DNA from 2 places in the Micromonospora echinospora genome. Region 1 is predicted to be linked to the other one. Evidence: riboswitches for the same ligand, from Rfam matches in the RefSeq annotation. Region 1 holds a riboswitch; the other holds the start of a gene.
The links. A riboswitch is a leader RNA that binds a small molecule or an ion and turns the genes downstream of it on or off. The one in region 1 is predicted to bind thiamine pyrophosphate.
Positions count from the first base shown of each region.

Region 2: linked by a shared signal. The riboswitch ahead of GA0070618_RS17420 (ECF transporter S component) and the one ahead of thiE (thiamine phosphate synthase) in region 1 are both predicted to bind thiamine pyrophosphate.

Region 1 covers NZ_LT607413.1:3,081,599-3,084,924, forward strand. Annotated here, with positions in the region: gene GA0070618_RS14310 (aldo/keto reductase) at 1-420, shown strand, start outside; gene GA0070618_RS14315 (hypothetical protein) at 500-1,420, opposite strand; TPP riboswitch at 1,580-1,689, shown strand; gene thiE (thiamine phosphate synthase) at 1,684-2,310, shown strand; gene thiO (glycine oxidase ThiO) at 2,304-3,326, shown strand, end outside.
Region 2 covers NZ_LT607413.1:3,820,092-3,823,417, forward strand. Annotated here, with positions in the region: gene GA0070618_RS17415 (ABC transporter ATP-binding protein) at 1-801, opposite strand, end outside; gene GA0070618_RS17420 (ECF transporter S component) at 847-1,437, opposite strand; TPP riboswitch at 1,514-1,619, opposite strand; gene GA0070618_RS17425 (permease) at 1,946-2,899, shown strand; gene GA0070618_RS17430 (TIGR03943 family putative permease subunit) at 2,900-3,326, shown strand, end outside.

The DNA.
Region 1 (3,326 bases):
TTCGTCAGCGCCCAGAACCACTACAGCCTGCTGGAACGTGCGGTGGAGACCGAGGTGGTGCCGGCGTGCGAGCGGTTCGGGCTCGGGCTGCTGCCGTTCTTCCCGCTCGCCGACGGCCTGCTCACCGGCAAGTACCGGCGCGGCGAGCAGCCTCCGGCGGGAAGCCGACTCTCCGGGGGCGGACGGTACGCGCAGCGGTTCGCCACCGCCGACTGGGACACCATCGAAGCCATCGGGGCGTACGCCGACCAGCGAGGGCTGACCATGCTCCAGGTGGCCATCGGTGGGCTGGCCGCCCAGCCGGCGGTCACCTCGGTGATCGCCGGGGCCACCACGCCGGAGCAGGTACGGGCCAACGCCGAGGCCGGTGCCTGGCAACCGGACGACGACGACCTGGCCGCCCTGCGCGCCCTTCTCTGACGGTCGGTCACGCACCGACCGTCGGAGGCGGACCCGGATGGCGGAGCAGCCGCCCGTGTCGCGCCGGCCGGCGGTCGGTTCAGACCAGACCGTTGACCCGTTGCGCGGGTCGTCCGCGCAGCGCGGCGGCCACCATCCGGGCGGTCCGGGCAGGGTGGCGGAGCACGTCGTCGGAGGTGCAGCGGAACACCCGCCAGCCCGCGGCGCGCAGCGCGTGGAACCGGTTCGCCTCCCGACGGAGCCACGCCGGGTCGCGGGGCGGGCCGGGTTCGTACTCGACCGCGACCCGGCGGGTGGGGTAGGCGAGGTCCACCCGGCCGACGAGCTGGCCCAGGGCGTCGCGTACGTCGTGTCGCACTGCCGGCGTGGGTAGCCCGGCGTCGAGCAGGAGCAGGCGCAGCCGGGTCTCCATCGGGGACCCGGCGAGCGGATCGGCGAGCGAGAGCACCTCCCGCAGCAGCGGCAGCCCGGGCCAGCCGGCGCGGCCGGCAGCGTACGCCCGCAGGGCGGGCAGGTCCACCACACGGTGGTGCAGCAGCGTGTCGACGGCGACCACCGCCTCGGTGCGCGGCGGCCGGCGACCCAGGTCGAATGCCGTCCGGAGCGCGGTGGTGACCGGCAACCCGGTGTGGACGGTCAGATCGGCCTCGGGCAGGACCGAGCGGGTGACGGCCACCCGGGCGTGCGGGCGCATCCGGGCCGACCGGGGCAGCACCACGGTGACCGGCGCGTCCGGCGGCAGCAGACCGGCGCCCCACAGGTACGCCGCGCTCAGCCCGGCGATCGCGGCGCCGGCCGGGAGCACCAGCGCCACGGCCTCGCACCACACGCGATGGTCGTCCGGTCGGTGGGCCGCCCGGTGTACGTAGACGTCCGGCAGCAGCCGCTGCCAGGCGCGTCCGCGCAGCATCGTCCAGGTGAGAAGGCCGTGGGCCACGGCGATGCTGCCGCGGAAGGGCCGGGACTCGAGACCGGGCGGAACCTGGGGTAGGCGCGGCATCAGGACAGCATGCCGTGACCGGATGGTCACGCGCTGCCCCCAAAGGGTAATTGTGAGATTTTCTCCACTGTCGTCGGTGCGGAAGAATCACCCCGACCTGTGGAAAAACGGACATGGCTTCCTTGGCGGATTCCCCGATCCGTCGTACGGTGTGGCACGCAAGTAACCCACGGGAGCCCGGTGGACCGGGCTGAGAGGGGGGCTGGGAGCCCCCGACCGTCGAACCTGATCCGGGTAATGCCGGCGCAGGGAGGAGAGTTGCCGTGCCGTCCCTGGGACGACTGCATCTTGTCACCGACACCCGCCCCGGGCGCGATCCGCTCGCCGTGGTCCGGGCCGCCCTCGGCGTCGCCGGCTCCGAGCTGGTGGTGCAGGTCCGGGTCGAGGACTCCGCCACCGACCGCGAGGCGTACGACCTGACCTGCCGGATCCTCGACCTGTGCCGGCCGGTCGGCGCGACGTGCCTGGTCAACGACCGGTTGCACGTGGCGCTCGCGGCCGGCGCGGCGGGCGGACACGTCGGCGCGGACGATCTGCCGGTCGACGCGGCCCGCCAGGTGCTCGGCCCCGACGCGGTGCTCGGCGCGACCGCCCGGGAACCGGTCGCCGCCGCGCGGGCGGTCGCTGCCGGGGCCGGCTACCTCGGCGTGGGTCCCTGTCACGCGACCACCACGAAGGACGGCCTGCCGGCACCGATCGGTCCGGACGGGATACGCGCGGTGGCCGACGCGGTGCCGGTGCCGGTGATCGCCATCGGCGGAGTGACCGCGGCGACGGTGCCGGCGCTGCGCGCCGCCGGGGCGTACGGGGTGGCGGTGGTCGGGGCGCTCTCCACCGCCGCCGACCCGGCCCGCGCGACGGCCGAGCTGCTCGGAGCCCTCAGGTGGTAGCAGGGGGCCCTTGCTCATCAAAAAGCGGTAACAGGGGTCCCCTGCTTGCACCGGAGGTGGCGGTGGTGGGGGGTGGAGTCGTCGGGTGGGCGATCGCGTGGCGCTGCGCCGCGCGGGGACTGACGGTGACCGTGCACGACCCGGCGTCCGGGTCGGGGGCGTCCACCGTGGCCGCCGGGATGCTCGCCCCGGTCGCCGAGGCGTACTTCGGGGAGACCGCGCTGACCGGGCTGCTCGTCGAGTCCGCCGCCCGCTGGCCGGCATTCGCCGCCGAGCTGACCGCCGCCAGCGGCGTCGACCTCGGCTACCGCACCGAGGGCACCCTGATCGTCGGTCGCACCGGCGACGACCTGGCCGAGGTGCGCCGGCTCGGGGCGTACCAGCGGGAGCTGGGGCTGCCGATCACCGCGCTGCGCCCCAGCGGGTTGCGGGACCGTGAGCCGGCGCTCGCGCCCCGGGTGCGCGGCGGCGCGTTCGCCCCCGGCGACCACCAGGTCGACCCCCGCCGCCTGCTGCCGGCACTGCGCGCCGCCGCCGAGCGGGCCGGCGCGGTGCTGGTCGACGCCCCGGTCGGCCGGCTCGACGAGGTGGTCGCGCCGGCCGTCGTGGTCGCCGCCGGCTGCGGCACCGCCGCCCTCACCGGCCTGCCGGTCCGGCCCGTGAAGGGGCAGATCCTCCGCCTCCGCGCGCCCGGTGGCGGCCCGCCGGGCTTCCGGCACGTCGTTCGGGGGTACGTCGACGGCGAGCAGGTGTACGTCGTGCCCCGTGCCGACGGGGAGGTGGTGGTCGGGGCGACCGTCGAGGAACGGACGGATCCGGCGGTCACCGCCGGGGCGGTGCTGCGGCTGCTCCGGGCGGCCGTCGACCTGCTGCCCGAGCTGGCCGAGTACGACCTGGTCGAGACGACCGCCGGATTCCGTCCCGGCACTCCGGACAACGCCCCGGTCGTCGGCGCGCTCCCCGGCCGGCCCGGCGTGCTGGTCGCGTCGGGCCACCACCGGCACGGCATCGTGCTC
Region 2 (3,326 bases), 740 kb from region 1:
GCCAAGCCGTTCGGCGGTGAGCAGCACCTCCCCGGCGGGTGCCACCGCCCGGCGGGGCGGCACGGGATGGTCCGGCACCCACACTCCGTCGGCGGCGAGCGCGGCACCGTGTTCGGCGAAGACCCGCTCGGGTGGCCCGTCGGCCCGTACCCCGCCACCGGCGGCGAGGACGACCACCCGGTCGACCAGGGGCAGCGCCTCGGCGACCCGGTGCTCGACCAGGACCAGCGTGGTGTCGGCGTCCACCGCCTCGGCGACCGCCCGCCGGACCAGGGCCGCGCCGGCCGGGTCGAGGTTGGCGGTCGGCTCGTCCAGCAGCAGCAGCCCGGGCCGCAGCGCGAGCGCTCCGGCCAGGGCGAGCCGCTGCTGTTCCCCGCCGGAGAGCGCGGCGGTCGGGCGGTCACGCGGGTACGGGAAGCCGACCCGGGCCAGCGCCTCGTCCACCCGGGGCCAGATCCGCTCCGCCGGCACCCCCCGGTTCTCCAGGCCGAACGCCACGTCGTCGCCGCAGCGGGCCATCACCAACTGGCTCTCCGGGTCCTGGAAGACCACGCCCACCCGGTCCCGCGCCTCGTGCGGCGGGAGCCCGTCGACCTCGATGGCGCCCGCCCGCTCACCGGAGTCCTCGGGCAGCAGCCCGGCCAGCGCGGCCAGCAGGGTGCTCTTGCCCGCGCCGGACGCGCCGAGCAGCAGCACCCGCTCGCCGGCCTCGACGCGCAGGTCGACGTCCCGCAGCGCCCACGCCTTCCGCCCCGCGTGCCGCCACCCGAAGCCGCGTACCCGGACGCCTACCCCACCCACCACCCCACTCCTTTCCCTCCGGCCTGCCTCCGGCGCTCGGACGGGTCAGACGCGGGTGCGGTCGCGGGCGGCGGGAAGGTGGGCCAGGGCGCCGGTGCGGGCCAGGGCGGTGGTCAGGGCGTGCCCGCCGGCACCGGCGACGATCGCGGCGCTGACCACGGTGAGCAGCGCGTACGGGATGCGGTAGCTGGTCAGGTCGTACTTGGCGTTCCAGACGAAGAAGTCGAAGATCGCCGCGCTGACACCGGTCAGTGTCCCGGCGAGCAGCGCGGTCGGCAGCCGGAACGAGCGGTAGCGGAACGCGGCGAAGGCCAGTTCCGCGCCGAGCCCCTGGACGATGCCCTGCGGGATGACCGTGCCGGCCCACTGGCTGCCCAGCAGCGCGGAGAGCACCGCCGCCACGGTCTCGCAGTACAGGGCCGCGCCGGGCTTGCGGATCACCAGGCCACCGACCACGGCCGGCATCAGCCAGACCGCGTAGGTCAGGGCCTGCGCCGGCGGGAAGAAGGCGAACGCGCCCTCGGTGGCGCTCCAGACCAGGCCCCAGGCCCAGAAGATGACGCCGAAGGCCACCGCGATCACCGAGGCGACCACGATGTCGATGGTGCGCCAGCGGGGGTTGTCGAGCTTGCTCATGGATACGTGCTCCCAGTCCGTGTGCGAACCAGGCAAGACGCACGCCGTACGCCCGGTGGCACCGGACGACGACGCGGCTGGAGGCTGACCGAACTCCCTGCGCTGGCATTACCCAGATCAGGTTCGAGGGTCTGCGGGCGGTGCCCGCACTCTCAGCGCTGTGCGCTCCCCTGTCGGATGTGAAGTTGTCAGCGCAGACGCTAGCACCGGGACGGGCCGTAACCCAGGGGCGATGTCGCGCCGATGACGTCGGCCACGTCACGGTCCGGGTTAGGGTGGGGCACTCCCCGTACCCGAGTCCGTCGATCCGGAAGGGACGACCGTGACCTCTGCCGACCAGGCCACGCCGGGTTCCGGCGCACCCGGTACGACCGGCCAAGCCGCTGGGGTCGACGCGCCCGCCGGGGTCGACGCGCCCGCCGGGGTCGACGCGCCCGCCGGGAGCGGCCGGACGGTCCCGGCGCCGGCCGCAGCGGGGGAGAGCCCGGCGGGCGGGCCGGGCCGGTGGCTGCGCGGGCGGATCGGCTCGGTGGAGGTCCTGGCCGCGCTCCTGGTCCTGCTGGTGGCCTTCCGGGAGCCGATCGCCACCGCGATCTCCGCGCCTCGTCTCCAGACCTGGACCACCGTCTTCGTCTCGGTCATGGTGCAGGCGATGCCGTTCCTGGTCTTCGGGGTGCTGCTCTCGGCGGTGATCGCGGTCTTCGTGCCGCGCTCGTTCTGGGCCCGGGCGCTGCCCCGGCACCCCGCGCTCGCGGTGCCGGTGGCCAGCGCAGCCGGCGTGGTCCTGCCCGGGTGCGAGTGCGGGTCGGTGCCGATCGCCGGGTCGCTGATCCGCCGAGGCGTCACCCCGGCCGCCGCGTTGGCCTTCCTGCTCGCCGCCCCGGCGATCAACCCGATCGTGCTCACCGCCACCGCGGTCGCCTTCCCCGCCAACCCGGAGATGGTCCTCGGTCGGGGCCTGGCCAGTTTGGTCGTCGCCATGATCATGGGCTGGCTCTGGCTGCGGCTGGGCCGCACCGACTGGATCCGGCTGCCGCACCGTCCGGACCTGGACGGCCTGGGCCGGGGGGCCGCGTTCTGGTCGGCGGTACGCCACGACGTGGTCCACGCCGGCGGGTTCCTGGTACTCGGCGCGATGGCCGCCGCCAGCATCAACGTGCTGGTGCCGGAGCGCTGGTTGCAGACCCTGGCCGACGACCCGGTGCTCTCGGTGCTGGCCCTGGCGGTGCTGGCCGTCCTGCTCTCCATCTGCTCCGAGGCGGACGCCTTCGTCGCCGCGTCGCTGTCCCAGTTCTCGTTGACCTCCCGGCTGGTGTTCCTGGTGGTCGGTCCGATGGTGGACCTGAAACTCGTCTCGATGCAGGTCGGGGCCTTCGGCCGGCGGTTCGCGTCCCGGTTCGCCCCGGCCACCTTCGTGGTCGCCGTGCTGGTGGCCGTCGGCGTGGGAACGGTGGTGTTCTGAGTGAACCGACAGGCCCAGGCGGTCGTCCTGCTGCTGCTCGGGGGTGCGGTGCTGCGGGCCAGCCTCACCGACCTGCACCTGCGCTACGTCAAGGCGGGGCTGCAACCCTTCCTGGTCGCCGCCGGGCTGCTGCTGGTGGCCGCCGCCGCGATGACCCTCTGGTACGAACTCCGCCCCGACGTGGACGACGACCCGGTCGACCACGACGAGGGGCACGACGACCACGGGCACGGCCACCACGGGGCGCGGGTCGGCTGGCTGCTCATCCTCCCCGTGCTCGGGCTGCTGCTGGTCGCCCCGCCGGCCCTCGGCTCGTACGCCGCCGGGCAGGCCGGGACGGTGCTGTCCGACCGGGCGACCTCCGACTACCCGCCGCTGCCCGAGGGGGACCCGGTCCGGATCACCGTGCTGGACTACGCCTCCCGGG